DNA from 3 places in the Candidatus Syntrophocurvum alkaliphilum genome. Region 3 is predicted to be linked to each of the others. Evidence: predicted binding sites of a transcription regulator. Region 3 holds the regulator's gene; each other region holds the start of a gene.
What was found. The regulator Rex, encoded in region 3, represses fermentation and respiration genes when NADH is low (regulators of the CRP and FNR family bind a similar motif). The targets are predictions, from matches to a motif close to ATTGTTAANNNNTTAACAAT.

Region 1 (11,140 bases), 1.0 Mb from region 3:
TTACGTTATTTTGTATTAATGCATGTGTACCTATTAATACATCGATATCACCTTTATCCAATGCTTCTAAAATCATTTTTTTCTCATTATTAGGAGTCGAGCCAGTGAGCAATGCAACTACTACATCTGAACTTAAAAACATTGATATTGATTTATAGTGTTGTTCTGCAAGTATTTCAGTAGGTGCCATAATTGCTGTTTGATAGCCGCTTGCAACTGCTTTTGTTAAGGCTAAAGCAGCTACAACAGTTTTTCCTGAACCAACATCCCCTTGTAATAACCGATTCATTGCTTTGGGAGATTCCATATCTAAAAATATCTGATCTAAAACCTTTTTTTGACCATTAGTTAGGTTAAAAGGCAACTCATTTAATACTTTACTAACTAAATTAGTTTTTTCATTATGTACAACATAATTATTTTCAACCTTTGCCTTTTTATTTAAAGAATGTATTCCTACTTGATATAAGAATAATTCTTCAAACGCTAGTCTTCTTCTTGCTTTAATATATGCTTCTCTACTTTCGGGATAATGTATATTTTTAAATGCATATTGAATATCACAAAGCTTATATTTATTCTTTGTATTTTCATCAAATATATCAATATAATTTTTTAATTCATTATTAAGAACTTGCAATATTATTTTTCTTAAAAAATTTTGATATATCCCTTCTGTTAAAGAGTAAATAGGTAAAATTTTATTTTCCATATCACTATCTGAAATAATTTCGTATTCATTTACAAATAACTCTTTACCTCCATAAGTATGTTTAATTTTACCACTAAGAAATAATTCATCACCTGATTTAATTTTTTTACTAAGATGTGCCTGATTAAACCAAATAGCATTAATTGAACCTGAATTATCGGTTATCATTGCTTTGAAAATACTCAATCCACGTGAAGTACGTGTACTGCTTGTATTTTTGACAAAACCTTTTATGTTTACATTATCATAATTATTAATTTCAACTATTTTTTCCACATTACTGCGATTAAAATAATCCCTTGGCATGTACCACAATATATCAAAAACTGTTTTTATATTTAATTTATGTAATGCTTTACTTTTCTTCGGTCCAACACCCTTTACAAATTGAATATCACTAAACAACCTATCCATTGTTTTCTCCCCTTTATACAATAAAAAGCGGGATAACCCCGCTTTTTTTAAACTTGATATAATTATTCTACTGCTAATAAAAAAGGATAATGAGGTTGCCCACCATAATGCATTTCTATTTCATAATCAGAATATGTGCTTTCTATTTGTTGTTTTTCCTTTATTGCTTCTTCTTCCGTTATACTATCTCCATATATAATAGTAATTAGTTCGATTTCATCATCTACAATCTTTGCTAATACATCACTTATTGTTTGTGATATATCGCTACCCTTTGTTGATATTTCACCATTTATAATGCCAATAATGTCTCCTTCTACTATATCTAGATTATTAATTGTTGTATCACGAACTGCATAAGTTATTTCAGCAAATTTTACAACTTCAATTTCTTTTTTCATGTTTTCCGCAACTTCATCTATACTTCCATCTGGGTTATAAGCAATTAAAGCTGTAATTGCCTGCATTATTGATTTTGTAGGTATAATTTCAATTTCTTTATCAGTTAAGTATTTTACTTGCTCAGCTGCTAATATAATATTACTGTTATTAGGAAGAATTATGATTTTATTAGATTCAATTTGTTCGCATGCATTGAGTAAATCCTCTGTACTAGGATTCATAGTTTGACCACCTTGTACAACTTTATCTACACCAAGGCTTTCTAAAATTTGAACTATACCCTCACCTATCCCAACTGCGACTATACCTATTTCCTTCTCATTAATAGGTTGTGGTTCAGGTTGTTGTGATTCTACATTATTTAAATGTTCATGGGCTTCCTCTATCATATTATTTATCTTTATATCACTTAATTGTCCCCATTGTAAGCATGTTTCTAAAACTTTACCTGGATGATTAGTATGAATATGAACCTTAGCTATATCTTCCATGCCAACAACCATCATTGAATCACCTAAGGGATTTAAATGATCTTTTATATCATCTGTATTTAATTTTTTTCCTTTAAGTAAAAGTTCAGTACAGTATTGAAATTCAATATCGATTTCTTTTAGGCTATTATCTCCTTTTGCTTCAGTTTTAACTTCTTTATATGTATCTAACTTTATATCTTTTTCTTGTGCTAATCCTTCAATTGCACCCTCTAAAAAGTATAAAAATCCTTGTCCTCCAGCATCTACAACTCCAGCCTCTTTTAAAATCGGTAACATTTGAGGAGTTTTTTCCAAAGTTTTATAACCAACTTCTACTCCCTTAATAAGAACAGCTACTATATCTGATTCTGTACGCGCATAACTTTCACAAGCATGAGCAACTTCCCTAACTACAGTTAAAATAGTCCCTTCTACTGGCTTCATTACTGATTTATAGGCTGTTTCAGAACCCACCTTAAGAGCGTTTGCCAAATCTTGAGCATTAGCTTTTTCTTTCCCTTCTAAAACTTTAACTATTCCTCGAAATACTTGAGATAATATAACTCCTGAGTTTCCTCTTGCTCCCATAAGTGAACCCATTGATATGGATTTTGCTACCTTCCCTAGAGGAGCTGTGCTATTCTTTTCACCTTCTTTTACAGCTGCCAATAGAGTTAAATACATATTCGTACCTGTATCTCCATCTGGTACCGGAAAAACATTAAGTAAATCAATTTCATCTCTATTGTGTTCTAACCTTATGCAACCGGCTTTGACAAATCTCACCAGATCGTTGCCAGTTATATTTTGTAAACTCAAGTTTTTTGCCTCCTACTTATTTTCTTTTATTACTCTTATCCCTTTAACATTGACATTTACTGAAGCTACTGATACTCCTGCATTATTCTCGAGTACATATGTTACTTTTTGCATAACGTTATGGGCTACTTCTGATATCTTAATACCATAACCGACTACAACATATACATCGACTATTAAGCCATCCTCTGAATCACGTACAGAAACACCCTTACGAATAGATTCTAATCCTAAAATACTCGTTAATTCAGTCTGAATGTTTTGAGATACCATACCTACAAGACCATAACAATCAATAGTCGCTAAACCAGCAATAGTTTCTATAACATCTTTAGCTACAGTGATTTCCCCTAGGTCATTATTTTTAATTATAAACATTATATTTCCTCCTTGCTAATATAATTTAATTCTATTCAAAGAGTATTTATTCCTTCTTCTTGCCCTTTTATACCCTATTTGCTAAAATATAAAAGTCAACTGTAATAGAGAGGGGGCATAAGCCATGGCAAAATGCGAAATTTGTGAAAAAGGTGTATCATTTGGCAAACAATACAGCCATTCGCATATAAGAACTAACAGACAATGGAAACCAAATATACAACGGGTCAAAGTTGTTGTTGGACAAACACCTAAGAAAATTTATGTTTGCACACGTTGTCTACGTTCAGGCAAAGTCCAAAGAGCTATATAAAATGCTAGAGCCTTAGTAGTAAAATGCTAAGGCTCTTTATTTTTTAGCCTCCTCGATAATATCCTTTGTAAATAAGTAAGTTTCATTACAAAAATTGCAACTTATCTCTAGCTTACCCTGCTCTTCAAATGTTTCCTCTATTTCATTTTCAGGCATACTTGCAACAATTGATAGTAATCTTTCTCTATTGCACTCACATCTAAAAGCAAGTGGTTTATCTTTAATAATTATTTCATATTCAATACCATCTAGTACTATATCAAGTATACTTTTTAAGTCTTCTTTTTCATTTATAAATTTGCTAATAGTCCCCATCTTAAGAACATTGCCTTCAATAGTGCGCAATAATTCATCATCTGCATTAGGCATTGCTTGTATAATTAACCCACCTGCAGCTTGTATGCTTAATTCTGGGGCAACAAGTACACCAAGGGATACTAAAGAAGGTAGTTGTTCAGACATTAAGTAATAATGAGCTAAATCTTCACCTATTTCGCCATTAACAAGAGCAACACTTCCAACAAAAGGCTGTTGCATTCCAAGATCTTTAATTACCTCTAATTTACCATCTTTACCAATAATTCCACCAACATTTAACTTTCCTGGAGAAATAGATGGTAAATCTGCACTAGGGTTTGATATTAAACCACGAACATTACCATTATTGTCAGCTGTTGCCAAAACCGCACCAGCAATGCCATTACCATTAACTCTAATAGTTAGACGACTATTCTCACTTTTTAGATCACTAATGCCCATAATAGCAGCAGCTGTTATAACTCTACCTAGCGCTGCTGATGCAGTAGCTGATGTTTTATGTCTTTTAGTAGCTTTATCTACTAAATTAGTTGTTTTTGCTATAAATACCCTTACTTGCTTTGCTTTGTCAGTTGCTAATAATAAATAATCTTTCAAAGTTAATAATCCTTTCAATATTTTTTAATATTTTAGCATTCAATATATAATAATTGTAGGTGCATTAGCAATTATTTCATTTATATAATTGTTTCCATATTTATAATTTTATAAATATAAGTCATATAAATATTTTTTTCATACAAATAATCCATTAAACTATAATAAATCTTAGTTTCACTGACAAATAAGTTACCCTTATTTTTATTATCTTATAATTAAAATATCATTAAGATTTTGCTGCAAAAAATAACTACAAAAAACTTAAGGAGGATCTTATAATGCCAATTTATGAATACAAAGGCAATAGACCAATTATAGCAAAATCATCATTTATTCACCCCCAAGCAGTAATTATTGGGGATGTTAAGATAGGTGATAACTGTTATATTGGTGCTTATAGCATTTTAAGAGGCGATTATGGAAATATTGTTATCGGTAACAAAACTAATGTACAAGAAGGTAGTATAATACACACTGAGCCCACAACTTCTGCTTTAATAGGAAATAATGTAGTAATAGGTCATGCAGCAATTGTACATGGTCCATGTACAATAAATGATGAGGCAGCTATTGGTATGGGAGCTATTATCTGTAATGGATGTACATTAGAATTTGGTAGTATGCTAGCAGCTGGTAGCCTTTTAGCTCCAGGAAAGATAATTCCTGAAAAAAAGCTTGCTATGGGTAATCCTGCTCAGGTTGTAAAGGAAGTTACAGATAACATGGCTATACATAATAAAGCAGCTGTAAATATTTATCACGACCTCGCAGCATGTTGCCAAACCGAATTGAAGCTAATTAAGGAGTAACTTATTGCTTAAATCTTAAATATGGTTTCATAAGCCTCTTATTATTTATCCAACTTTGGTGGTAGATACCAAGGTAATGAAAAATTAATCAAATATATAATTGATTTTGAATTTGATTCCTTAACTTTTTGCCAACAAGTATCTCCTCATAGAAACTACATTATGATGTTTGAATTTTATTTGTTAGAAGAATACACTATACATTATATTTAAATGTATTACTATGCAGTAATTAGTTGTTGGGAAGGAGTTTTATTTATGGTAAAAAATAATATCTTATCGTTTTTTGTTTTGTGTTTCTTTGTAATAGGTTTATTAACACTAAGTGTTGATAATATTTATGCAGACCAACAAACCTTAAGATGGGGATCAACTGGTTCAGAAGTAAGTTTAGTGCAAAAAACTTTAAATGAAAAGGGATATTCATGTGGACCTGTAGACGGAATTTTTGGTGCTCTTACTTTTAATGCAGTAGTTAGTTTTCAAAGAGATACCAATATAAATGTAGATGGAATTGTAGGGCCCCAAACAAGACAAGCTCTAGGGTTAGTAGCTACTAGTAATGAGGACAGTAAAAATAATTCTTTTACTCCATTACAATGGGGTTCAAGTGGACAAGAAGTACGTGATCTGCAACAGATATTAAATAGTAAAGGATATGCAGTAGGAACTGTTGATGGAGTATTTGATGAAAGAACATATAATGCTGTAGTGGAGTTTCAAAAAGATGCACAACTTACAGTTGATGGTGTAGTAGATCATAAAACTAAGACATCTTTAGGCTTAAATAAAATTACTCAAAACTCAAATACAAGAACTATGGTTGCAACTGCTTATTGTCCTTGTGACCAATGTAATTATCCTTGGGGAGGCTATCCATCCTATATTGGATTACCACTAGGTAAAGGTATTATTGCAGTAGATCCAAATGTTATCCCATTAGGAACAAGATTATATGTTGAAGGTTACGGATATGGCGTAGCAGCTGATACAGGTGGAGCTATTAATGGTAATAAAATAGACCTATGTTTTGAAACTCATGAAGAAGCTCTACGCTGGGGAATACAAAATATTGAAGTTACTATATTAGATAAAATTAATAAATAAAAAAACACAGTAAACTAAAATTTTATTTACACGGAATTATGGATACTCCCTCCATAATTCCGATACTCCTTTATTTATATGTAAAGATACGGCTAAGCAAACAAATAAATATGGGTTTTTTTTAGCTTAAGCTGGCAAGATGCTGAGCTAATGAAGACAATTCTTCAGACATTGCTTCTAGCTCTTGAACATTAGTTGAAACTGTCTGTGTCAATTCCGCTTGATTTTCCACTATTGATGCCGCTTCATTCACACCTGTTGTAATAACTTTTACTGACTCTTCTATATTATTAAGTATTTGTGAAATTCTTTCAACTGATAATGTGCTGTTTTCGGCTAGTTTCCGTACTTCCTCCGCTACAACAGCAAAACCTTTTCCGTGCTCCCCACTCCTAGCAGCCTCAATAGCTGCATTTAGTCCTAAAAGTTTAGTTTGTTTTGCAATAGTATTTATAAAATCTAAAACTTCCCCTGTTTCATTAAGATGTTCTGTAGCATCATTAGCAGAATCTATTAAATTATTTCCTCTTGATGCCATTAATTTAGCCGAATTATTAACCTCTTCAATCCTATTAGTTACATTTTCCATAGTATCTGCAAGTTCAATTGAAATATTAGCTAACTTCTCTGATTCATTATGTAACGTTTCTATCATTGCTTCTCTAGATTCAACTACTGTCATCATTACATCAGCACCATGAGAATCAATTACTGCAATTTCATCCCTTTTATTTTCATTTATAATTTCTTCTACTTTAGCATTACCTGTTGCCTCTATAATTACATTAATCCCAGGTAAGGAAATTGCTTGCACTACATCTGAAAATGTTTTCACATTATTCTCTCTTGCTATTACCATTCCAGGTGCATCATAATTTGCATCACAGATCCCTTCGATTTTTATACTTTCTATTCCTAAGCATGATTTAAGTATGGATGTTCCTCCTTGACCTGCACCTACAATAACTATTCTTTTCACCCTATCCCCCCCTATCCTAACAATGTTATATTAATCATTTTTTTTTATTTTTTCTCCTAGCCTCATATTAACTGCTTTCGGTACTAATGAACTAATATCCCCACCAAGTAGTGCAGCCTCTTTTATACCACTAGAACTAACATAAATGTTTTTACTATCAGACATAATAAATATCGTATCTACCTCAGGAATTAACATTTTATTCATCATCGACATATGCATTTCATATTCAAAATCACTAACCGTTCTCAAACCTCTAATTATAGCTATAGCTTGTTTCTCTTGTAAATAATTAGACAATAATCCATTGAATGAATCTACTTCAATATTATCCATATGATTTGTACTTTCTTTGATCATTTCAACCCGTTCTTCAAGAGAAAACAGGGCATTTTTTGTAACATTATGTACAACTGAAACAATTATTTTATCAAATAGCTTACTAGTTTTATTAAGAATATCAATATGCCCATTTGTTATAGGATCAAAGCTTCCTGGATACACTGCTACTTTCATTATTACATCCGCCCCTTTGGTTTTATTAAATCTATTACAATATCAAATATAAAAAAATTCTACTCAAACTTTGTTTTATCCTGCAATTTAATTATTTTTTAAATAAAAATAAAAACACAGAATATTCTTCTGTGTTTTTATTTTCAGCTATATGAAAAGATAATATTACCTTTTTTTTATTAGTTTAATTTAAAGTAATGTTTACTTTAAAATATTGCTTGCTATAACTACACGTTGAATTTCATTTGTACCTTCATAAATTTGTGTAATCTTAGCATCTCTCATCATTCTTTCAACTGGATATTCTCTAGAATAACCATATCCTCCTAATACCTGTACTGCTTCTGTTGTTACTGCCATTGCAGCATCACCCGCGTACAGTTTTGCCATTGCACTTTCTTTACCATATGGCAATCCTTGACTTTCTAACCAAGCCGCTTGATAGGTTAATAATCTTGCAGCTTCTATTTGTGTTGCCATATCAGCTAATTTGAATTGGATAGCCTGTTGTTTAGATATTGGTTTTCCAAATTGAACTCTATCTTTTGAATAGTTAAGTGCAAATTCATATGCTCCTTGAGCTATTCCAACTGCTTGAGCAGCAATTCCGTTTCTTCCACCATCTAGGATCATCATACCAATTTTAAATCCATCTCCTTCTTTACCAAGAAGGTTTTCCTTTGGAATGCGGCAGTTTTCGAATACTAACTCATAGGTAGCTGATGATCTTATACCTAGCTTATCCTCTTTTTTACCAAAGCTAAAGCCAGGAGTATCTTTTTCAACTATAAATGCACTTATACTCTTATGTCCAAGATCCTTAGGTCCTGTCCTAGCTATTACAACATAAGTTTCAGCATAATAAGCATTTGTTATAAATACTTTGGTTCCATTTAAGACATATTCATCACCATCTAGTACTGCAGTTGTTTTTGTTCCACCTGCATCACTACCAGCCGTTGGTTCAGTAATTGCAAATGCCCCCATTTTAGTCCCTTCAGCTAATGGCACTAGATATTTTTGTTTCTGTTCTTCTGTACCAAATTTCCAAATTGGCCATGAAGCTAGTGATACGTGAGCTGATAAAGTAACACCCATAGAACCGCAAACTCTTGAAAGCTCTTCTACCGCTAATACATAAGTTAGAAAGTCAGATCCTACTCCTCCGTACTCTTCTCCCCACGGTAATCCACACATGCCTAAATCAGCCATTTTGCGGAATAGATCCATATCAAATCTTTCTTCTTCATCACGTTCAGCAGCTGATGGTTCTATTTCTCCTTCTGCAAAATCTCTAAATGTTTTTCTAAACATTTCATGTTCTTCTGATAATCTAAAATTCATTTATAAATCCTCCTCATTTTATGTTTATCTTGAAACTACCATAGCTATACCCTGTCCTCCACCAATACAGAGAGTAGCTAAACCTGTTTTTGAATCACGCTTTTGCATTTCGTAAAGAAGTGAAACTAATATTCTGGTTCCTGATGCTCCGATTGGATGTCCAATTGCTATTGCTCCACCATTTACGTTTACTCTATCCATAACCTTTTCTAAACCAAGTTCTTTTGATACTCCTAAAGACTGTGCTGCAAATGCTTCGTTAGCTTCTATAAGATCTATATCTTCTATATTTAATCCTGCTTTATCTAAAGCCTTTTTAGTAGCAGGAACAGGTCCAATACCCATAATCTTAGGATCAATACCACCTGATGCATAACTTGAAATTGTAGCTAAAGGCTCTAAGCCAAGTTCGTCTGCTTTTTCTTTAGACATAACTATTACTGCTGCTGCACCATCGTTTATTCCAGAGGCATTTCCAGCTGTAACAGAACCATCTTTTTTAAAGGCTGGTCTCATTTTGGCTAACTTCTCCTGTGGTGCTAAGTTAGGATGTTCATCTTTGTCAAAAACTGTTTCACCTTTTCTAGTCTTAATTACCACTGGTACTATTTCATCTTTAAATTTATCTTCCTCTATCGCTTTAGCAGCAAGATCTTGACTTCTAAAAGCAAAAGCATCTTGTTCTTCACGAGATATATTCCACTCGTCTACTATATTTTCTGCAGTTATTCCCATATGATAATTATTAAAAGCTTCCCATAAACCATCTTTTATCATTAAGTCTTCTATTTTTCCAGGTCCCATTCTATATCCATAACGTGCCTTTTCTAGTGCATAAGGAGCAAGTGACATATTCTCAGTTCCACCTGCAAGAATAACATCTGCATCACCTGCTTTTATAGCTTGTGCAGCTATACTAATTGACTTTAGTCCTGAACCACAAACTTTATTGATTGTATATGCTGGAACGGTTTCCGGTATACCAGCATGAATAGAGGCTTGACGAGCCACGTTCTGACCTTGACCAGCTTGTAATACACATCCGAATATTACTTCATCTAATTGATCTGGTTTTAATCCAACTCGTTTTAAACTGTCTTCCATTACTACTTTTCCTAGTTCTACAGCACTTACGTCTTTTAATGTGCCACCAAATGATCCTACAGGTGTTCTACATGCACCAACCAAAACTACTTCTTTAGTCATTTAAATTAACCCCCTAATATATTTTTATATTAATTATTCAATATTAACTCTCGTTATTAACGTTTATCCACCTCCCGTAGTCAGAACATCACATTTATAATAAGTTCTGACAAAATTCGTTCACTATAAGCGTAATTTAATTATATTACAATCTATTCTTTATTTGTTATAAAATTCCTTCTTTTTTACATATATTTCTTATTATTGATTTTTTAGACACAAAAAAAAAGACCCACTGTAAAGTGGGTCTTTTTTTAACTTAAATTATTCTTTTTTCATTGAATCCCAAAGCACTTCAGCAACGTCAAGTACCTTAGTTTGTGCTTCTTCTTCTGCACCTTTTACACCATCATCTATCATTGTTAAGCAGAACGGACAGTTGGTAACTATCATTTCAGGGGCAGGTTTTAGAAGTTGATCAGTTCTAGTATCATTGATACGCTTAAATCCTTCAACTGCATCTTCTTCCATCCACATGCGTCCTCCACCGGCTCCACAGCAGAAGCCTAAATCTTTACCTTGATCTATTTCTATTACATTACCGCCTGCAGCTTTAAGCACATTTCTTGGAGCATCATAAATGTTATTGTGTCTGCCTAAGAAACATGAATCATGATAGGTTAGGTTAATTCCTAATGATTTTCCTCCACTTAGTTTGCCTTCTGCAACTAATTGAGCAAGTATTTCAGTGTAATGATATACTTCATAGTTTCCATCCATTTGAGGATATTCATTCTTAAGAGTAGTATA
Region 2 (11,140 bases), 810 kb from region 3:
TCAAATTTTACCCCAACATCACTACCTACTGTTACTATTGTACAATTACGCTCAAATGTGGCTTTAAATTTATCGGGTAATTCATCTGAAAATGAATCTTTAAAATTCATTTCATAATGTGGATCAAATATTAATAATGGTATTTTCTTGCTTATTAATTCTTCTATTATAACCCTAAGACCAAAAGATTTCCCAGAACCAGAGCCCCCAAAAACCCCTAAATGAGGATAACTTTGCATCGATTTATAGTCCAAAATAAATGGAACTCCGTTTTGAGATATAACTCCCTTTTTATCATTAAAAAGGGGAGCTATATTACTTAATTCTGATGGTAGTGATGATAAAAGCCCTTCTGTTCCTTGAATTATCCCTAGTGTTAATCCTACATTAGGAAATGCTTTTATCAAAAGGTCTTCAACCTCTTCAAATAAAGGTTCTCTTACAACTGCACCTGTTTTTACAGGATAGAATAATTCACTTAAAATCCTTATTTTTGCAATATAAATCATTTCATCTTGAATATGGTATCCCAAATTACCTAATGTTTTTACAACATCACTATCTATTAAAACTGGTGAACGCTCATCAACTGTTGGAATAAAAGGATTAAGAGCATATGTTTCTATTACTTCCCCCACAGGATTACCTACGTATTCATCCTCTATTATTAATAGTTCATTAAGTCTAAATTTTCTGTCACCAGAAGTTGCCCATACCTCATGTTCATTCGTCATACCAACAACTTGCATAATAATCCCCCATTAATAAATTCGATTTTCTCGGTTTGGTTTGAAATATCTTTGATAGGTATCACTATCTATACAGGTGCTTATCAATTTGTCTACTTCTTTTTTCCTTAGTCTAACCTCTGCATCAACTATTTGTAACCATATTGGAATCCCTTGTCCTTGTTTAGGAGTTAATGAATAAAGTAAATGCATAGTATTACTCACATAGTGTTCCTGCTCAGGCAAAAAATCACATGCTATTGCTTGAGGTGATGATGATAGCCTACCAAATACAGTACAGTAATCTTTTTTAATACGATTACCTGTATGAAAATTAATATATTCACCTTGATTAAAAAGCCCAAATAATAACTCTCTATCGTATATTCTAGGTCTGTTAGCAACAGTAATATTAAACCACTTTGCCAACTCTGATGTTGCTATTTCTTCAATTAAACCAACAAGTATTATATCTTTGTCTATACACTCTTGATATAACTCTTCCCACTCAGGGTATTTATCAAAAAGCAAGAATCCCCCATCCAAAATTATTAATGATGGATTAAACTTTTTTATAGTAGTTAAGGCTGTTTTCAACTCCATTCGGGCTAGATTTTCTTTTAAATAATTTCTATACGATTCATCTATACTTATTTTATTATCAATGCTTGATTTTTCAATTTCTTTAAAAACTTTATGGTCTAAAGGAGTTAGAGCTAAAAAATCATCAACATGTTTTTCACCATCAAAATAACCCGTGCTTTTGGCTAAAGTTTTTAGTAAGCAAATATAATATGGAAAAAACGAGCCAAATTCAACCCTTGAACCATCTACTGCCACAATTTTACCAGCTTCTACGATAGTATTTATTTCTTTTTTAGATAAGTTTATAAGGTTTATAAATTGTCCTTTTTCTAAAAATCTTTCTCGCAGTATATTAATTTCTGGTAAATTCTCTTTCCATGAGTTGATAAGAGTATTAAGATTATATAATGAGCTTACAATATTTTCGTTAACCATAATCTACCTCTTTCTGCCAAACATATATTCTATTATAAAGATTATTGACATTTATGTTAATACCCAATAAAAAAAGAACTAAATTTGCTCAAATATACTTAAATTTATTTTAAATTTTAAATATAATATAATTGGCTTTATTGAAGATGTAATTTTAACATTGATAAATAATTAAAAGCGGAGGAAACAAATGATTTACGGATTAATAGCTTTAAGTATAGGATTAATTTTATTGTTATATTTTTTGTTTGTGTACAAAAGTACCAATAAAAAGTTGCTTCCTACAAAAAATGATGATTTGGTTACATACTATATTGATTTTGCTATAAAACTTTATCCAGTACCTTTTTGGAGTGGTGTAATAGGTTTGCTTCTAGTACTAGGTAGCTCGATTTTCCTTATAATTAATTTTATAATTTCTTAATTTATTAAAAAAGCAGGATTATTTAATAATCCTGCTTTTCGATTTAATATACAATTATTGTTTACACTACAAAAAGTAACTACAAAAAACTTAAGGCTGAGCAAACATGTTTGCACAGCCGATTCCAATAGTCTAAGTTTAGTTGTATTTGAAATTTTTACTCCATAAGAAGGATTCTAGCTCCTATTGCTAATAATGCTATTCCCAATATATCCCAATACTGAAATTCATACTTTTTTAATCCAAAAGCTCCGAGATGGTCAATAAGCACTGCAGTTGATATCTGAGCAACTATTATGGCTGTTGTGGCATTTCCGACTCCAATTTCAGGAATTGAGCGCATAACAGCGTAAATTATTAAAACATTTAAAAAACCACCTAAATATACATACCATGGGACAGTACCAAGCTTAGTAAAACTAGAAAAACCTATACTAGCTATAATAATGATAGCTAAAACAGTTGCAAGTCCAATAATATGTACAATTAAGGTAGATGTCCATATCCCCAAAGCTTTAGCTAAAGCAGCATTTAGTGATCCTTGTAAGGCCATAGCCGCGCCTGATATAGCTGCTATTCCAAGATATAACCAATTCATAATTTATCTTTCCCTTCTCCTTTTTTGCTCTATTTATTGTTAGAAAAGACAAGATAAATTATTCATTTATATATAAGTTGCTATTAGTATAATTAAAATCCCTAGCCATAACCCCCACCATCTAGTAGTTTGATTTTTTTGTTTAGCTTCAGGCCACAGTTGAAAAATTACTAAATACAACATAACTCCAGAAGCAAACCCTAATAGTAAAGGTAGTAAGTTTGGTACAACTGTAATAGCTAACTTTCCGATAATATAGCCAAGAGGGGTTATTAATCCAACTAAAAAGGTTTTTACAAGTATACTGAATTTACTCATTCCTACCATTAATAAGGGGGCAGCTATTGCCATACCTTCAGGAATATTGTGAATCCCTATCCCTAAAGCGATAACCATACCTGCTCTAGAGTGCATTTCATCCCCTAAGGCTATCGCCATACCTTCAGGGAGATCATGTAAAGCAATGCCAAGCATTATTAAATATCCTAGTCCTAAAAGCGAATCGTCTTTAGTAAAACGCTTAAAAAAAATTTTATCTATAATACCTAATAAAATAACACCTACTAAAATGCCTAAAATTGCACTTTTATAGTTTGGACTAAAAAGTGCTGATGGTAATAAATCAAAAATTACAACTGCTATCATAACTCCAGCAGCTAATCCAAGAAAAAAAGCTAAATTTTTGTTGCTCCATTTCCTTTGTAAGAATAATAAAACAGCACCAAGCGTAGTACAAAAACCAGCTAAAAAACTTATAAATAAACTATTTGATAACATATAGCCCCCATGAATAACTAAAGCAAAGAATTATATATAATATTATGAATGATTAAAGATTTTTAGATATACTATTTAATACCAAGTTATTAATAAAATAAAAAAGGAGGCTTTTTATGTATACATTACAAGTAATAACAAATAAGAAAGATGAATTAATTGATATAACAACAAAGATTAAAGAATTAGTGCAAAACCACCCAACTCCTTCTCATTTATGTGTGGTTTTCATACCTCATACTACAGCTGCAGTTACAATTAATGAAAATGCTGATCAAGATGTTAAAATTGATATTTTATATGGTTTAAGAAAAATAGTTCCAGATTCAGTTAATTTTAAACATTTAGAAGGAAATTCTGATGGACATATTAAAGCTAGCTTGATTGGGTCTTCGGAGTTTATACCTATTAAAAATGGAAGCCTATGTTTAGGAACTTGGCAGGGAATTTATTTTGCTGAGTTTGATGGACCAAGAACTAGAAAGGTATATGTATCTCTTTTATAATTTATAATTTGGCTGCATGATAAGCACGTTTGCTTCAGCCGATCCATAGTCTAATTTTAGTTTTTTGCAGTGATACCATGTTTGCATTCTTAATTTAATGGAAAAACTTATATTGCGCGAATATTTTCGCGCTTTTTTTAGTATTACTTATTAATATAATTTTTTCTAATAACAGCTCAAGCGTTTTTCCAAGCAACCAGTTATTTATTGCTTGGTTTTTCTGTTAGTAATCATAAATCAGATTTTTTCTACATAATTTTCAAGAAGAGGAGGTGTTTATAGATGACAAACAAGTTATCAATTGAATTAAATGGACTTGGTCGGGCTATAATAACGGCATTTGTTTTATCTGTCTTTTCTGCAATAATCGTATATTTTACTGGTTTACACGAAACTTTAATCGGCCCCTTATCAAATATTATCTTAATTATTAGTATATTTTATGGAGCATGCTATGTAAGTAAAAATTATGGAACCAAAGGACTTGTACGTGGTATTATCCTTGGATTAATGTTTTTTATTGTAATTTTAATAGCTACACTTATTTTTAATATTAGTCTACTTAGCTTGTCTACTTTAATTTCTACACTTGCTGTATGCTTAATTTCGGGCGGCTTAGGAGGTATATTAGGCATAGGATTAAGTGAATAGGTGGCTAACGGCACCTAATTTGTGTGCCGTAGCCCATATTACATGTATATATTATAACTGCTCATTGTCTTACTATATTTAGCGACTATAAATAAATGTTAACAAGCAAACTAATTAAATATTTATAAATGCCAATAATTAAAAAAATAGTTTTTGCTGTTCAATTATATTTTAAATATAAATAAAAGTAACAAACCTAATGTTAGTAAAATCATCCCTATATATAAGCGTAACTGAGGCACCACTATTCTCTGCCCCCTAAAAAAAACAAGGAGTAGCTTCTACTCCTTTAGTCTTAGTTCCAAAATCTTAACAAGAGGTTTCTTAAGAAAACGGGAAGTTTGATGTAATATACTCGCACAAAAATCACCCCTTCAATCAAATAAAAAACTTACGTTTAATGTATAGTATGTTGCTAGAATGAAAAACGTTACCTTTTTTAATATAAACTAAGTTCTTTGCACTTTTTTGATAAGAAATATGTTAAGTTAACCATTTTGTAAATGATATTATAAAGAAGCTACAGTCTATTTTGATAATCAAAAAACTAAAGTATAACTTTTTTGTGGCAGACTCAGTTATAGCTGCGATATGTTTGTACAAGCTTTCAAATCTCCCAACCGAGAAGCCTTTCTTGAAGGCCAACAGCTTATGTTTGATTTCTTTAATGGCATTCCAAAACGAATCATTTTTGACAATGCCAAAGTAGCTGTAAAAGAAGGTTTTGGTCAATATGCAAAACCCCAAGATAAATATCTTTCATTTAGTGCACACTATGCATTTGAACTAGATTTTTGTAATCCCGGGAAAGGTAATGAAAAATCCTTAGTTGAGAATCTTGTAGGATACGCACGAAGAAATTTTCTTGTTCTAGTTCCAAGAGTATCTAGTATTGATGAATTAAATCAAAAGCTTTGGGATGCTTGCTTAAAATACCGTAATAACCATAAAGTACAAAACAGAGATCATTCAGTAAAAACCATGTACCAAGAAGAATTACGCTTTTTAAGTGCAGTCCCAGTATTTAGATTTGATACAAGTAAAACAGTAGTTACTAATGTTGATGACTATTCTACCGTTAGGTTTGAAAAGAATAATTATTCAGTACCCACCAAATATTTAAAAAAGGATATTACCGTAAAAGGTTATGGTAATCATATTAGAATTCTGTACCAGAATGATGAGATAGCAGCTTATATACGCTGTTACTCATATGGACAGACCGAGTATAAACTAGAACATTACATTGATTTACTAGACCGAAAACCACGTTCTGTATTTAATGCAAAACCAGTTAAAGAAAATGTTACAACAGCTCTGCTAAACTGGGGAAAACAGTTGCCAGGTGACAATAATTGTTTTTACATGCAAACAAAGATAAATACAGCGAAAACACAATAGGTACTTACAGGTTTGCTATATTACAACTAGCTGAAAGGTGTCCAAATACACCAGTTAATAGATAACACCCATCAGTCCGTTATTAACCCTTTACAACTAAAAGAATAAAATCTATAATATAAATAACGAAAGCCATTGAGCGGCTAACTCAATGACTTTCTCGGTCGTCAGGAACTAACTCCTGGTTCGATTAATAGTGTGAAAGTTTTTTGTATTAACTAATGCATTTATATGTATTAGTTATTTTCTTTTCTGTTATCTTTATAAATAGTGTAAATGAGACCAGCAACTGCTGTTAAAGTTAGTATGACAGTACATATATTTACCAGCAACTACATCACCTCCCATCCTGTTCAAACACAGGAAGAAGGACTCCCTCTGACCTATTTAGTATTATATACCATATTTCAGCTTTTTTTTAACAAATTCATTATAATTTTTTTCTACAATATATTGACACTGTCAAAAATTAAAACTAAGTTCCCATTTTTCATCATTATATACTATAATATACAGTAGATGATAAAAATGCCAATGAAGAAGAAACTCTATTAAAAAAGAAAAAACGTGGTGTATAAATGAAAAATAAAGAATAGCAAAATTAACAGGATTACACAGAAAGGTATGCAATATAGAAATGAACTTTGATCCATTACAGGTAATATTAATTGCATGGATAATATGGATAATTTTAATTATAACAATTACTATTTGGAGTTCAGTGAAGCTATCTATAAGCGAATTTAAGTTAGAGGCAGTTTATATATTAATATCCATAAACTTATTATTTAGTTACTACTATTTACTGACTACTTATGAAATCCAGAGGAGTTTAAATATAATATTTTAAATAAAAATATTAATGACGATTACTGAGTGTTTTATATAGTAGCAAAGGAGAATATTTAATGCTATTAGTGTTTATAATGACTTTTTTTTTAAGCATTGGGACATTATATGTTCTATATAGCCACAAAAAAAACATTAAACTACAAATTGAAGAATTAGAACAAACAATATTAAAAAACAAAACTTATGAAAAAAAAATATATCTTTATTAAATGATATCACAGATGAATTAAACAACATTAAAATCGTCGGTTCTCTCAAAGTCAAACGTCTGAACACCAATATTCCCATATGTAGTTATATAATTTTTAAATAGGGGTGAGGGAAATATTAATTTTTACAAATACTGAACTCAATCTTTTAATTGTTTTAGGTTTATTTTTTTGTGTCTTTTTATTATTTTTAAATTATAAATCAATATATATGGCTAATTTTTTTAATAAAGTTTTTGAGCAACAAAATGAATATCACAAAAAATATGTTGAGGAAAATATTAACTTAATTGAAAGCATTAATAAAGAACTGCAAAAATGCGAATGTCAATGAATTTCTTTACCACGTGATATTGAATTTGTTTACCAGTCCGCTAACGAAAAAGTTTACCACTTTACCATGTTTTGATACTGAAAAAGTTTACCACCTTGGCTATCAATATAGGGAAATACCTGGAATGGCATCTCCCTGTATAACTTAATTTAGAATGACTAATCGAGTTGGGGAATTTTAATGTGTTTTTCCTTGTTTATCTTGAAATTTCAACCCCCTTAGGGTTTTCGCTTCTAAATGATTTGCCATTCATATTTAGTACATGGGATCTAAATGTTAGCCTGTCAATTAGAGCAGCAACCATAGTTTCATTTTCAAATAAGGTTGTCCAGTCTGAGAACTTTAAATTTGTGGATATGATAACACTCCTTTTCTCTGCTCTGTCAGCTATTACCTTAAACAGAAGCTCTGACTGATGCCGATTAAAGGTTATATAAGAAGCTTCATCAATTATGAGTAAATCAACTTTTGCTAGCTGTCGTTCAAGCTTTAATATTCGTTTGTATTCTATAGCTTCTATGAGTTCATTAGAAAGGTTAGCAGCGGTATAAAACTTTACATTCATACCCTGCATGCACGCTTTAATTCCCAAGGCTATTGAACAGTGAGTCTTGCTCGACCGGTATTACCTATCATAACTACGTTTTGTCTTTTACTTACGAAATCACAGCTAGCTAATTCATGAAAGGTTGCCTCTGAATTTCTTTATTACCACCTGGTAACTGTTTGCCCCAGTTTAGCAGGGCTGTTGTAACATTTTCTTTAACTGGTTTTGCATTAAATACGGAACGTGGTTTTCGGTCTAGTAAATCAATGTAATGTTCTAGTTTCAACATTAGTAACTACTGTTTTACTTGTATCAAATCTAAATACTGGGACTGCACTTAAAAAGCGTAATTCTTCTTGGTACATGTCTTTTACTGAATGATTTCTATTTTGTACTTTATGGTTATTACGGTATTTTAAGCAAGCATCCCAAAGCTTTTGATTTAATTCATCAATACTAGATACTCTTGGAACTGGAACAAGAAAATTTCTTCGTGCGTATCCTACAAGATTCTCAACTAAGGATTTTTCATTACCCTTCCCGGGATTACAAAAATCCAGTTCAAATGCATAGTGTGCACTAAATGAAAGATATTTATCTTGGGGTTTTGCATATTGACCAAAACCTTCTTTTACAGCTACTTTGGCATTATCAAAAATGAGTCGTTTTGAAATGCCATTAAAGAAATCAAACATAAGCTGTTGGCCTTCAAGAAAGGCTTCTTGGTTGGGAGATTTAAAAGCTTGTACAAATATATCGCAACTATAACTGAGTCTGCCACAAAAAAGATGAACTTTAGTTTTTTGATTATCAATATAGACTGTAGCTTCACCCCAGTCTATCTGAATTGCTTCACCTGGTTCATATGATAGGGGCATAATAGCTTGCGGTGGAACGCTTTGTTCTCCCTTTAACTTCTTTACAGCTTTGCGAATTGTAGATTCTGCACCAGTGAAGTTTCTTTCTTCAACTAATCGATCATAAATTCTCTTTGCAGTATGCTTCTGCTTTTTAAGATGTTCTTCTTTATCTGCGTTAAAACAATCTAGGATAAACTGTTTAATATCTTCAGTGATTACGCCTGGATTCCTTTCATAAGGCTTACGTGCATCAGGGTGTTCAGCACCTTCACAGTACTTTTTAACTGTTTGCCTTGCTATACCTAATCTTTTAGCTATTTGACGCTGAGATTCGCCTGCAAGAAAACTTTGTCTTATGTCTTTATACATGTCCACTTCAATTTTCACACCTTTCATCCCCCCGTAGAACATTTTAGAATAATTCTACAGGAGATTAATGCTAGGTGGTAAACTAATTCAGTATCGAAATGGGCTGAAGTGGTACACTTTTATAATATCATTTACAAAAAATTAAAGACTGAAACAAATTATTTAAAAGGGGAGAGAGATAAATGATTATTATAATAGATTAATATTCAATGGAGATATATGCATTCTTTGTGTTAGTTATGGCTAGTGCAATTTTTCTATCATATTTAAAATTAAAAAAACTTAACAAAGAATTAATAACCAAAGCAGAGTCTATACCAAAAGATTATAAAGGAAGCTGGGAAAAAGATTTAGAGGCAAAAAGAGAAATTTTAAAAGAAATAAAAAATATACGTTCAAATTTAGATTAAAAAAACTGTAAAACATAAATTAAAAAAAAATAAAGGGGGATTACATCTAATGACTGACCACAGGCATTCGGAAATACATATTGAATGCAAGGGTACGTTAACAATTGATAATCTTAAAAGCCTTAGTTTTCATAATGGAAAAAAACTTTTTTTACTACTTCTTTATGGGCATTTTTATTTGTTTTCTTGTTTTACACCTTATTCGTTACAATAATTCCACCTTTTAGTTTCTCTGTATCATCAGCGTTAACTATTTCTTTAATTGGTGCTGTAATTTTTTATATTATGGGATTTATAATGCTAAATTGTTTTATTAATAAAGAATACTATAGTGATAAACTTATACAACAAGAATTTAAGTGTATTATAAACAACGAAGGCATAGAACAAATCAATACAAGAAATTCAAAATCAAAATCTTTTTCCACATGGGATGATTTTGTTTCTGCTCAGGAATATAAAGATGTATTTTTTTTATTTGTATCCCGTAGAAACGCAGTTATAATTCCTAAAAGATTTTTTTACTCTAACGAGGATATAAAAACTTTTAAAGCATTTATAAATAAATACATAATAAAAAGTTTGTAATAAACGTATAAATTATTATTTTTAATAAGTATTAAATTCTTTAAATCAAGATCTTCATCGGTTAACTTAACTACTTTTTTTTGAAATTTTTCATTAACATAAAAAACAAACTTTATTCATACTTTCTTCGGTTTCATATCAATAACCTTGGGAATTAAAGCGTGCATGCAGGGTATGAATAGTAAAGTTTTATACCGCTGCTAACCTTTCTAATGAACTCATAGAAGCTATAGAATACAAACGAATATTAAAGCTTGAACGACAGCTAGCAAAAGTTGATTTACTCATAATTGATGAAGCTTCTTATATAACCTTTAATCGGCACCAGTCAGAGCTTCTGTTTAAGGTAATAACTGACAGGGCAGAAAGAAGTGTTATCATATCCACAAGATTTAAAGTTCTCTGACTGGACAACCTTATTTGAAAATGAAACTATGGTTGCTGCTCTAATTGACAGGCTAACATTTAGATCCCGGACTGGTAAACAAATTCAGTATCACGTGGTAAAGAATTTCATTGACATTCGCACCATTTATTTAAACCAATGGTTTATTACATCTTGTATTTGCTGTTTACTTATTTTTTCAATAGATTTAATTGGAGAATTATCTTTGATAACCTTTCCATAATTTTTTGTAATAAGTCTAGTATCTAGTACTACTACAATACCATCATCATTTTCACTTCGAATAAGCCTACCAATACCTTGTTTGAATTTTATTGCTGCATCTGGAAGCATGTAATTTAAAAAGCTATTTTTTTGTTCTTTAATATAATATTTTTCCCATGAGCTACTATAAGGTTCGCTAGGAGAACGAAATGGCAATTTAACAATAATTAAGCATTTTAGAATATCACCTTTTAAA
Region 3 (11,140 bases):
TAATTATATCTCCTCAATGGCAAGAAAACCCAGATAACTTAATTAAATGTATTGAAATTAAACCAATAGGTAAAAATGGTTATTTAGAACATCGTGATTACCTAGGAGCACTACTTAATTTAGGTATTAAGCGTGAAAAGTTAGGGGATATAGTTATACAAAATGGTAGTGCATATCTATTTGTGGATTCTTTGCTTGTAGATTATATAATTATAAACTTAACTAAAGTTAAGAAACTTACTGTTCGTTTGCAACAATTTTTTGGGGAATTTGAGTACATAAATCCAGGAAAAAAATATATAAAAACCACGATACCTTCACTACGTTTAGATGCAGTAGTATCAGCAGCTTTTAATATGCCCAGGTCAGATTCTTCTCGGCTTATAAGCGGTGAGTATGTAAAAGTGAATCAAAAGACTATTATAAAAAATTCACATATAGTTAATGAAAAAGATCTTATATCAGTACGTGGAAAAGGGCGAGTTACAGTAGAAGAATTAGGTGGAATAACACGTAAAAATAGACATCATGTATTACTCTCCTTATAAATGCTCACTTGGATTAACACTACACCAATTACTGTCTTTAACAAGAAGTGACTATATAACTTGCACACCAGTAGTGTTTTTAAGTACAATTTAAAATGTAGCAATAATGGTAAATAATATTATTATATAGATTTAATGAGGAGGTTTATATATATGTCTAATAATCATAGTTTGCCTACTGTATACAATTCATCAAATGTTGAAGGAAAATGGTATAAATTTTGGATGGAAAATAATTGTTTTACTCCAGATAATGATTATACAAAAGAACCGTTTTCTATAGTCATGCCACCACCAAATGTAACAGGATCTCTACATTTAGGACATGCATTAGATAATACTATACAAGATATTTTAACCCGTTGGCGAAGAATGCAAGGCTATAATACGTTATGGCTTCCAGGTACTGATCATGCAGGCATCGCAACTCAGGCGAGAGTTGAAGAATCTTTAGCTCAAGAAGGTTTAAACAAGCATGAGCTAGGCAGAGAAAAGTTTTTAGAAAAAGTATGGGAATGGAAAAATCTTTATGGTGATAGGATAACAAATCAGCTTTGCTTACTAGGCTCTTCTTGTGATTGGACTAGGGAGAGATTTACTATGGATGAGGGTTGTTCTAGAGCGGTACGAGAGGTTTTTGTAAACTTGTATGAAGACGGGCTTATTTATCAAGGTGATTACATAATTAATTGGTGCCCTAAGTGTCAAACAGCTCTATCAGATATTGAAGTTGAACATGAAGAAAACGATGGCCATTTATGGCATATTAAATACCCTATTGAGGATAGTAATGAATACGTGGTTGTAGCTACTACAAGACCGGAAACAATGCTAGGGGATACTGGTGTTGCTATACATTTAGAAGATGATAGATACAACCATCTTATAGGAAAACAGGTTATACTTCCAATAATCAACAGAAAAATACCTATTTTTGCAGATGAGTATGTAGATAAAGATTTCGGAACAGGTGTAGTTAAAGTTACACCGGCTCATGATCCTAATGATTTTGAAATGGGATTAAGACATAATTTAGAACAATTAGTTGTAATGGATGAAACTGCTAAAATGAATGATAATGCTGGGATTTTTAAAGGAATGGATCGATATGAATGTCGTAAGAAACTAATTGAAATATTAAAGGATCAAGAACTATTAATAAATATTGATGATCATATGCATTCACTTGGACATTGTCAACGCTGTGCTAATATCATTGAACCAATGGTTTCAAAGCAATGGTTTGTTAAAATGGAACCACTGGCAAAACCTGCTATAGAGAAAGTAGAAAATGGTGAAATAAATTTTATCCCGGAGCGATTTACCAAAACATATATTAATTGGATGGAGAATATAAGAGATTGGTGTATTTCTCGTCAGTTATGGTGGGGACATAGAATTCCTGTTTGGTACTGCCAAGAATGTGGAGAAGTTATTTGTAGTAAGGAAGATCCAGCAAACTGTAATCAATGTGATTCACTACAGCTAATACAGGATGAAGATGTTCTTGATACTTGGTTTAGTAGTGCCTTATGGCCTTTTTCAACCTTAGGATGGCCAGAAAGTACTAAAGATATAGAATGTTTTTATCCAACTAGTGTTCTAGTTACTGGCAGGGACATAATTTTCTTCTGGGTAGCTAGGATGATATTTTCTGGTATAGAGCATACTGATGATGTCCCTTTTAGAGATGTTAATATTCATGGTTTGATTCTAGATGGACAAGGAAGAAAAATGAGTAAATCTCTTGATAATGGTATTGATCCAATTGAGGTAATAGATAAATATGGTGCAGATACCTTGCGCTTTTCACTTATAACTGGTGTTACTCCTGGTAATGATGTGCGTTTTCATTGGGAGAAGGTAGAAAATACACGTAACTTTGCTAATAAAATTTGGAATGCTTCTAGGTTTGTTCTTATGAATCTCGATGATTTTAAGGAAATTGATATAAACTATGATGAACTTGAACTAGTGGATAAATGGATTATTTCTAGATTTAATACTAAAGCTGAACAGGTAACAAAGTTATTAGAAAGCTATGATATAGGTGAGGCTGCAAGTGGGCTTTATGAATTTATCTGGGACGAGTTTTGTGACTGGTATATAGAACTGGCAAAACCAAGGTTGTTTAATAATAACACTAAAGAAAAGCTAGTAGTAAAAAATGTATTAAGAAATACCTTAATGGGCATTTTAAAACTTCTTCATCCATTTATGCCATTTATTACTGAAGAAATATATCAAAACTTACCGGGTCATAATAATACAATTATGTTAGACAGATGGCCAATAGTAAATAACCAATTAATAGATGATGTTGCAGTGGAAAACATGAATGATTTAATGCGATTAATTAGGCTTACTAGAAATATAAGAGCTGAATTCAATGTAAATCCAAGCTCTAAAATATCTAGTATAATTGTAATACCTGATGAAACAAAAAGAGAAAATGTAGAAGCAAATAAAGATTACATTTTAGATTTGGCTAATATGTTAAATGTAGAAGTAGTAAATAAACTCGAAAATAAGCCAGGACAAGCTGCATCAGCAGTGACTGCGTTTGCGGAGATATATGTGCCATTAGAAGGAATAATTGATGTAAAAAAGGAAATAGCTAGACTTGAAAAAGAATTAAACAATTCACTTAAAGATTATGAAAAGGCAAATGCAAAGTTAAATAATGAAAACTTTATATCTCGTGCACCAGCAGAAGTTATTGAAAAAGAAAAGGCTAAAGCACAAGAAGCAAATTTAAAGAAAGAGGGTATATTAAATCGTCTACAGATATTAAAAGGCAAGTAGAAAAGGAGCTTGCAGAATTAAGTTTATTTGGAAGCAAGCCGGGATTAGACAGGATTAAGCAGTTACTGAAAAAACTTGGGAATCCAGAACGGGACCTAAAATGTATACATATTGCGGGTACTAATGGAAAGGGTTCTACATCGCTAATAGTTGGAAGTGTTTTATCAGCTGCGGGATATAAAGTGGGTAGATTTACTTCACCCCATCTATACTCGTATTTTGAAAGAATAACTATTAATGAATATGAAATAGAGCCTAGTATACTTATGGACTATTTGTATAATGTTAAAAATCATGCAAAAAGTCTAGAGGATGAAGGTCATGAGTATCCTACTGAGTTTGAAATATTGACTGCTATAGCCTTAAAGTGTTTTAAAGATTACAAGGTAGATATAGCTATTTTAGAAGTGGGTATGGGTGGAATATATGATTCAACAAATGTAATTGAATCTCCTTTAGTATCTGTTATAACAAGCATAGGGTGTGATCATACTCAATATTTAGGTGATACCTTAAAGGAGATTGCACATAACAAAGCGGGTATAATAAAAACAAATGTACCAGTAGTAACTGGGGAAATAAATGATGATGCACTTAGTGTTATAAGGAAAAGGGCGACACAATTAAATGCACGCTTATTTCATGCCAATGAAATAAAAATAAAACTTCTTAAACCCCCAGATTTATCCGGATTTACTATTGATATTAAAGGATTAAGTATTAATATAGAATCGGTTAAAATTTCGTTACTAGGGGATTTCCAGCTTACCAATATTTCTGTCTCCATTTTAGTATTAGAAATACTAAAAAACAATGGGTATAAGATTACTAATGAAATAATAGCTAAAACATTCCCTTCATTAAAACACCCCGGTCGTTTAGAGATAGTTAGTAATAATCCTCTTGTAATAGTTGATGTTGCTCATAATCCACAAGGGTCACAGGCTTTAGCAAGATCACTTGAGACATTGCTACCTAATAAAAAGAAAGTTTTAGTATGTGGATTTCTTGATGATAAGGATATCCAAGAAAACTTAAAACCATTGGGGAACAAAACAAAAATTTGTATAATTACGAAACCTAAGAGTCATAGGTCTAGTAATTGGCATAATATAGCCTTTATTTGGCAACAGGAATTTCCGCATATTAAATTTATAGTAGAAGAAAATATACAACGAGCAGTTGAAAAAGGATTTAGTTTGGTGGGAACAGGCGAATATCTTCTAATAGCAGGTTCATTCTATTTATTGAGTGAAGCAAGACAATTATTTGTACAAAATTAACAATTTATTAACAGTAGTATTTTTAGGTGTTTGTTATAATAAATTTACAAAGTATTGCATAGTGATATTTTAGGAGGTATAAATTTGGTTTTTAGACTAAAACCACGTGATGAAAGATTTTACGAATACTTTGAAGAAATGGCAGATATTATCTGTGAAGCATCAAAAATATTAAAAACTTATTTTGAGGAAAAGCACGATCCAATTAAAACACTAGAAAAACTATTAGACTTAGAACATCGTGGTGACCAAATATTTGCAACCACAATTAAACAAATTAATAATACATATATGCCTCCTTTTGATAGGGAGGATATAATAAATTTAACTCAAGAATTAGATAATATACTTGACCACATACATGGTACTATGGACAAAATAGTTCTTTATAAAGCTGGCCATCCTAGAGAAAAACATATATTAAAATTAGTTAGTGTTTTAGAAGAAGCTACTGATGAAATTAGAGAGGCTATGACACATCTTAGAAAACTACGTTCCAATCATGACCAAATTCTTGAGCAGTGTGATAAAATACGTTTATTTGAACAGGAGGGTGATTACTTGTATAGAACAGGTATAGCAATCCTATTTGATAAAACTGAAAATGTTATTGATATTATAAAATGGAAGGAAATATATGAACATCTCGAAACAACCTTTGATTATTGTGAAAATGTCAGTAATGTTGTTAAAGCTATAACTGTCAAATATGTTTAGTATTACACTAGTACTTATCCCAATAATATTAGCACTAATATTTGACTTTACAAACGGATTCCAAGATACAGCAAACGCTGTTGCTACATCTGTTGCCACCCAGGCTTTAAGCCCAAGAATGGCTGTGATTTTAGCAGCAGTTTTTAATTTTTTAGGTGCTTTAAGTGGCACAGCCGTAGCAATTACTATTGGAACAAGCCTTGTCTCTCCTGACCTTGTAACCCCTATAGTTATTATAGCTGCTCTATCTGCAGCAATTTTCTGGAACACTTTTACTTGGTACTTAGGTATACCAAGTAGTGCTTCACATGCACTGATTGGTGGTATAGTAGGTGGAGTTATAGCTGGCTATGGAGTTACTCAAGTAAAGTGGTTAGGCTTTGTGAAAATCTTTGCAGGATTAATAATATCACCCGTTGTAGGTTTTTTAGTAGGCGGAATTTTTATGGCCGTTTTTTTTTGGCTATTTAAAAATCACTCACCTTTAAAAACAAATAATAAGTTCAGAAAGCTACAGGTTTTATCAGCATGTATGGTAGCCTTTGCACATGGTTCAAACGATGCGCAAAAATCGATGGGGATAATTACTATGGTGTTGTTTGGGGCTGGGATAATAACTGTTTTTGAAGTGCCTTTATGGGTTAAGGTTGCTTGTGCTTCTGCAATGGCATTAGGAACAGCACAAGGTGGATGGAGAATTATAAAAACTGTAGGCTCAAAAATATTTAAAATAGAACCAATTAATGGGTTTGCTTCTGATTTTACTTCATCAATTGTAATATATTCAGCAACTTTATTAGGTGCACCTGTAAGTACTACTCATATAGTTTCCTCTTCTATAGTGGGTGCAGGAACAGTTAAACGTGCAAAGGGGGTTAGGTGGCAGGTAGCAATTCAAATTATAGCAGCTTGGGTTATAACAATTCCTTCTTCAGCTTTTGTGGCTATAGCAATGTTTGAAATAATTAGTAAGCTTTTTTAATAAAATCCAGATAGAATGATAAAAATAATATTAATTTATAATATTCTAATAAAAACATTATTAAATTTTTCACAAATATGATACAATAACAGTTATAAATGATTAAGAAGAGGAGTGGAAGCTTGAAAGCTTATAAAATACCTGAAGCTACTGTTATGAGGTTGTCAATTTATTCTAGGTATCTGCAGAAACTAATAGAAAATGGTACTCAAACAATTTCTTCTGGAGAAATTGCAAATGGGGTTGGCGTAGGTTCTGCGCAAGTTAGAAAGGATTTAGCTTATTTTGGTGAGTTTGGTACTCGTGGTGTAGGATACAATGTAGAAGAGCTTTTTAATCATTTAATGGAAATATTGGGCTTAGATGAAAAATGGAATGTTATAATTATAGGAGCAGGAAAGTTAGGTTCAGCTTTAGCAACATATCAAGGATTTATTGATAGAGGATTTAATATAACTGCTATTTTAGATATAGATGAAGCCATAATAGGTAAAAAGCTCATGGATATTGAGGTAGAGCATATTGATTTACTTAGTAAGAAAGTTAAAGAAAACAATGTAGAAATAGGTGTAATAACTGTTCCAGGATCAGTTGCTCAAGTAGTTACAGATGATTTAATAAAAGCGGGTGCTAAAGCAATTTTAAATTTTTCACCGAATGTATTAAGAGTTCCTAATGAAATTATTCTTAGAAATGTTGATTTATCAGTCAATTTAGAGGTTTTGAGTTTTAATCTATCGTTTCATAAGTAAAAATATTTAAAAGCTCTCTTAAAGAGGGCTTTTTTTTGTGTTTTTTATGATAGTATCTTTATTAAAGGTGTTATCTTGTTTTCAAGAAATACTAATGCTAAACTTGAAAAAAATGGAGGTAGGGTTGTGGGTGGAAGGTCAAGGACCTCATGGCAGATATTATTATTGCTTTTAGCTATAGGTGGAATTGTTGGAGGTTTTATAGGAGATGCTATAGTTAAGCTATGGCCACAAATGAATATTTTAGGGAATGCACAAAGTGTTGGGTTACCACCATTTACTATGGATTTACAAGTGTTTACCTTAACATTTGGTTTTATGTTGCATATAAATATTTTTACTATTATAGGTTTCATTTTAGCTTTTCTTGCTTTTAGAAAACTTTAAGTAAAAGAAGGTGTAGTTTTGCCAAGAATTATATTAGCATCACAATCTCCACGAAGAAAGGAACTTCTAATTAAGATAGGATTAGAATTTGAAGTGATTCCTGCTGGTATTAATGAGGAAGGTTTAACTGCAAATTCTCCAGATGAACTTGTCCAAAAGTTAGCAATACTAAAAGGACGTCATATAGCAAATAAAGTAGAAAGTGGAATTATTATTTCAGCTGATACTATTGTTGTATTAAATGGACAGATACTTGGAAAACCTTTTAATAGAGACAGTGCTAAAGCTATGCTTAAAACCCTATCTAATAATATTCATGAAGTTCAAACTGGTTTATGTTTAATAAATAAAGACTTAGATAATGAACTAGTAATAGTTGAAAAAACTATGGTTCACTTTAAAAGCTTAACTAATGAAGAAATAGATTTTTATATAAAAACAGGGGAACCTATGGATAAGGCGGGGGCTTATGGCATTCAGGGTTTTGCTTCTGTATTTATAAAAAAAATTGAAGGGTGCTATTTTAATGTAGTTGGTTTGCCGTTACATAGGTTATATGAATTGCTTATATCTCAGGGGGTTAATCTAATGGGGGGAGAAGGTAGGGTTAATGGACTACAAAGTTACTATAAAGGACATGCCAGAGGACATGAGGCCTAGAGAAAAACTAATAAACAAAGATGAGTTTAGCCTAAATGATGCAGAATTATTAGCTATAATTTTGGGCATGGGTACAAAAAATTTAAGTGCTATAGATTTAGCACATAATATATTAGCATTTCACGGTGGTTTAAGATACCTTAAAGAGGCTAGTTTAGAAGAATTAATGAATATAAAGGGTATAGGATTAGCAAAAGCAGTAAGCATAAAAGCTTCTATGGAATTAGGACGAAGAATAGCTTTAACGGTTCAGGAAAAAATACCAATAAAATCACCCGAGGATGTAAAAAATATTGTTATGGAAGAAATGCGTTATTTTGATCGCGAACATTTTAGAGTTATGTACTTAGATCGCAAAGGTGGACTATTATTTATGCAGGATGTTTCTATAGGTGGTTTACATAGCTCAATAGTTCATCCACGTGAGGTATTTAAGACAGCGGTTAAAAGAAGTGCAGCTTCCATTATTTTGATACATAATCATCCAAGTGGTGATCCAACACCAAGTTTGGAAGATATTAATGTTACACAAAGGCTTATTGAAGCTGGTAAAATATTAGGGATAGAAGTATTAGATCATATAATTATTGGTGAATTAAAATATAATAGCCTGAAAGAAAAAGGATTAATTTAAAGAGAGATTTAGGGAGGATATTAAAAGTGATTTTTGGAAAAGACATGGGAATAGATTTAGGAACAGCAAATACTTTAGTTCATTTAAAGGGAAAAGGAGTTGTTTTTACAGAGCCTTCTGTTGTGGCTATCCAGAACGATAATGGTGATGTTTTAGCAGTTGGAGATGAAGCGAAACAAATGATTGGAAGAACACCTGGAAATATAATTGCCATACGACCAATGAAAGATGGGGTAATAGCTGATTTTGATATAACTCAAGCCATGCTTAAATACTTTATTACTAAGGCCTTAGGACAAAGGACACCATTTACTAAACCAAGAGTAATAATAAGCATACCAACAGGATGTACTACTGTAGAAGAGAGAGCAGTACGAGAAGCTGCATTGCAAGGAGGAGCAAAAGAGGCTTATCTTATAGAAGAGCCTATGGCTGCAGCTATAGGAGCAGGATTACCTGTGCATGAACCAACAGGTAATCTAATAGTTGACATAGGTGGAGGTACAACTGAAGTTGCTGTAATTTCACTTGGAGGTGTAGTGACCGCTAAATCTGTAAGGATTGCAGGAGATGAAATGGATACATCTATTATTCAGCATCTTAGAAAAAACTATAACCTACTTGTTGGCGAGAGGACTGCAGAAGACATAAAAATTAGTATAGGTTCAGCACTTTGGGAAGGGCCTGAAGAGTTTTATGAAGTGCGAGGACGTGATTTAGTTAATGGTTTACCTAAAACAGTAAAGGTTTCTTCTGATGAAATTCAACAAGCACTTAAGGAGCCAGTAGAGCACATTATCGAAGGGATAAAGGTTTGCCTAGAAAAAACTCCTCCAGAACTAGCCTCTGATATAATGGATAGAGGGATTGTAATGGCTGGTGGTGGTGCGTTATTAAGAGGGTTAGATAAATTAATTAGTAATGAAACTGAAATGCCAGTTTATGTATGTGAAGATCCACTTTTTGCGGTGGCTAATGGTACTGGAAAAGTTTTGGAAAATATTGAAGTATTAAAAAGGGTATTAATAACACCTAAAAAATCTTTTTAAAAAATCGGGTGAGGAGAATTGTTAAAGTTAATCAAAAATAAAGTATTGTGGATAGTTACTGTTACATTAATTCTGATATTAGTCATGATTACTGCTACATCTTCTGATAGAGAGGAAATAACATTTATAGAACAAATTACTGGAGATGCATTTGCTCCGCTACAAAGAGGGATGAATGAGTTAACTGATTATATAGCTGGTTTTAATTATGTATTTACTGAAAGAAGACACCTTATGCAAGAAATAGATGATTTGCGTATGGATATACAAGAATTAAAAATAGAAAATCAGCAATTAAAAGAGTTTGAAGCAGAAGTTATTAGACTAAGGCAAATAGTTGAATTTATTGATGATAGTCAAGATAGGTATGATTTTATACCAGCAAGGGTTATAGCAAGAAGTCCTAATAATTGGTATAAAACTTTAACTATCAATAAAGGTGCAAAACATGGAATAGAGAAAAACATGGCTGTTATCAATGCTGATGGTCTAGTGGGCAGAGTAATGAATGTTAGTAATAATAATTCTCAGGTGTATTTAATTACTGACAGAGAAATAGCAGTAGGTTCAATTTTACAAGAAACTAGAGAAACTAATGGTATAGTAGAAGGAACTGGAGATAACTTATCTTTAAGAATGGTAAATATTCCCTATTATTCTGATGTTGAAGAAGGTGACCGAGTCATCACTTCAGGTTTGTCAGAAATATATCCGAAAGGAATATTGATTGGATATATAAATAAAATAACAACCGAGCCAAATGGATTGTTGCTTTCAGCATCAGTAATACCGGCTGTGGCTTTTGATAAACTTGAAGAAGTTCTAGTAATAAACGATTATGCACCGTTAATAGAGGAAGAAGAGGGTGAAGAGGAGTAGGGTTGTTTGCGTTATTTAATTCTTATCTTATTGCCATTTATAGCTATATTTTTGCAATCCACATTTTTTGGTGAATACAGTATAAAAGGTGTTATACCGGATCTTGTCTTAGTTTTTGTGGTTTTTTATGCTTTGTTTAATGATGCTAAAAAGAGTGCAGTTTATGGGTTTTATTGTGGTTTGCTTGAAGACTTATATATGGGGCGCTTTATTGGAATTAATGCTTTAGCGAAAGCATTGACTGCATATTTAATTGGTAGATTACAAGTTATTGTTTTTAATGAAAATATTTTTGTAGGAGTTTTATCTATAATTGTAGGAACAATTATGAATACTTTTATTTTAGTTATAATATCAACTATAACTATTCAAGTTTTAAATATAGACCAAGTATTATTTTTAACTTTATTATATCAAACTTTATATAATGCTTTATTATCTATT

Region 1: a site for Rex is predicted at 7,862-7,881, ahead of coaD (pantetheine-phosphate adenylyltransferase). Genes of this name have one in related genera too.
Region 2: a site for Rex is predicted at 1,908-1,927, ahead of SYNTR_RS03275 (DNA double-strand break repair nuclease NurA). Genes of this name have one in related genera too.

Annotation. Positions count from the first base shown of each region.
Region 1 is NZ_CP046457.1:462,106-473,245, reverse strand. It holds gene recG (ATP-dependent DNA helicase RecG) at 1-1,126, opposite strand, end outside; gene SYNTR_RS02310 (DAK2 domain-containing protein) at 1,189-2,820, opposite strand; gene SYNTR_RS02305 (Asp23/Gls24 family envelope stress response protein) at 2,833-3,198, opposite strand; gene rpmB (50S ribosomal protein L28) at 3,323-3,511, shown strand; gene hslO (Hsp33 family molecular chaperone HslO) at 3,548-4,426, opposite strand; gene SYNTR_RS02290 (gamma carbonic anhydrase family protein) at 4,708-5,238, shown strand; gene SYNTR_RS11695 (peptidoglycan-binding protein) at 5,497-6,345, shown strand; gene SYNTR_RS02280 (methyl-accepting chemotaxis protein) at 6,467-7,324, opposite strand; gene coaD (pantetheine-phosphate adenylyltransferase) at 7,355-7,840, opposite strand; gene SYNTR_RS02270 (acyl-CoA dehydrogenase) at 8,042-9,184, opposite strand; gene SYNTR_RS02265 (acetyl-CoA C-acetyltransferase) at 9,209-10,390, opposite strand; gene SYNTR_RS02260 ((Fe-S)-binding protein) at 10,655-11,140, opposite strand, start outside.
Region 2 is NZ_CP046457.1:661,740-672,879, reverse strand. It holds gene SYNTR_RS03280 (ATP-binding protein) at 1-749, opposite strand, end outside; gene SYNTR_RS03275 (DNA double-strand break repair nuclease NurA) at 762-1,748, opposite strand; gene SYNTR_RS03270 (hypothetical protein) at 1,939-2,172, shown strand; gene SYNTR_RS03265 (DMT family transporter) at 2,330-2,770, opposite strand; gene SYNTR_RS03260 (ZIP family metal transporter) at 2,837-3,547, opposite strand; gene SYNTR_RS03255 (secondary thiamine-phosphate synthase enzyme YjbQ) at 3,664-4,053, shown strand; gene SYNTR_RS03250 (TIGR04086 family membrane protein) at 4,336-4,704, shown strand; gene SYNTR_RS03245 (Mu transposase domain-containing protein) at 5,296-6,105, shown strand; gene SYNTR_RS03240 (hypothetical protein) at 7,014-7,166, shown strand; gene SYNTR_RS03235 (ATP-binding protein) at 7,697-8,074, opposite strand; gene SYNTR_RS03230 (hypothetical protein) at 8,175-8,336, opposite strand; gene istA (IS21 family transposase) at 8,311-9,294, opposite strand; gene SYNTR_RS03220 (hypothetical protein) at 9,486-9,686, shown strand; gene SYNTR_RS03215 (YcxB family protein) at 9,972-10,274, shown strand; gene SYNTR_RS11785 (ATP-binding protein) at 10,453-10,680, shown strand; gene SYNTR_RS03205 (ATP-dependent DNA helicase) at 10,807-11,140, opposite strand, start outside.
Region 3 is NZ_CP046457.1:1,467,039-1,478,178, reverse strand. It holds gene SYNTR_RS07205 (YlmH family RNA-binding protein) at 1-548, shown strand, start outside; gene SYNTR_RS07200 (valine--tRNA ligase) at 702-3,353, shown strand; gene SYNTR_RS07195 (Mur ligase family protein) at 3,320-4,636, shown strand; gene SYNTR_RS07190 (DUF47 domain-containing protein) at 4,721-5,353, shown strand; gene SYNTR_RS07185 (inorganic phosphate transporter) at 5,346-6,335, shown strand; gene SYNTR_RS07180 (redox-sensing transcriptional repressor Rex) at 6,458-7,087, shown strand; gene SYNTR_RS07175 (DUF4321 domain-containing protein) at 7,214-7,474, shown strand; gene SYNTR_RS07170 (Maf family protein) at 7,493-8,134, shown strand; gene radC (RadC family protein) at 8,085-8,768, shown strand; gene SYNTR_RS07160 (rod shape-determining protein) at 8,813-9,817, shown strand; gene mreC (rod shape-determining protein MreC) at 9,836-10,696, shown strand; gene mreD (rod shape-determining protein MreD) at 10,703-11,140, shown strand, end outside.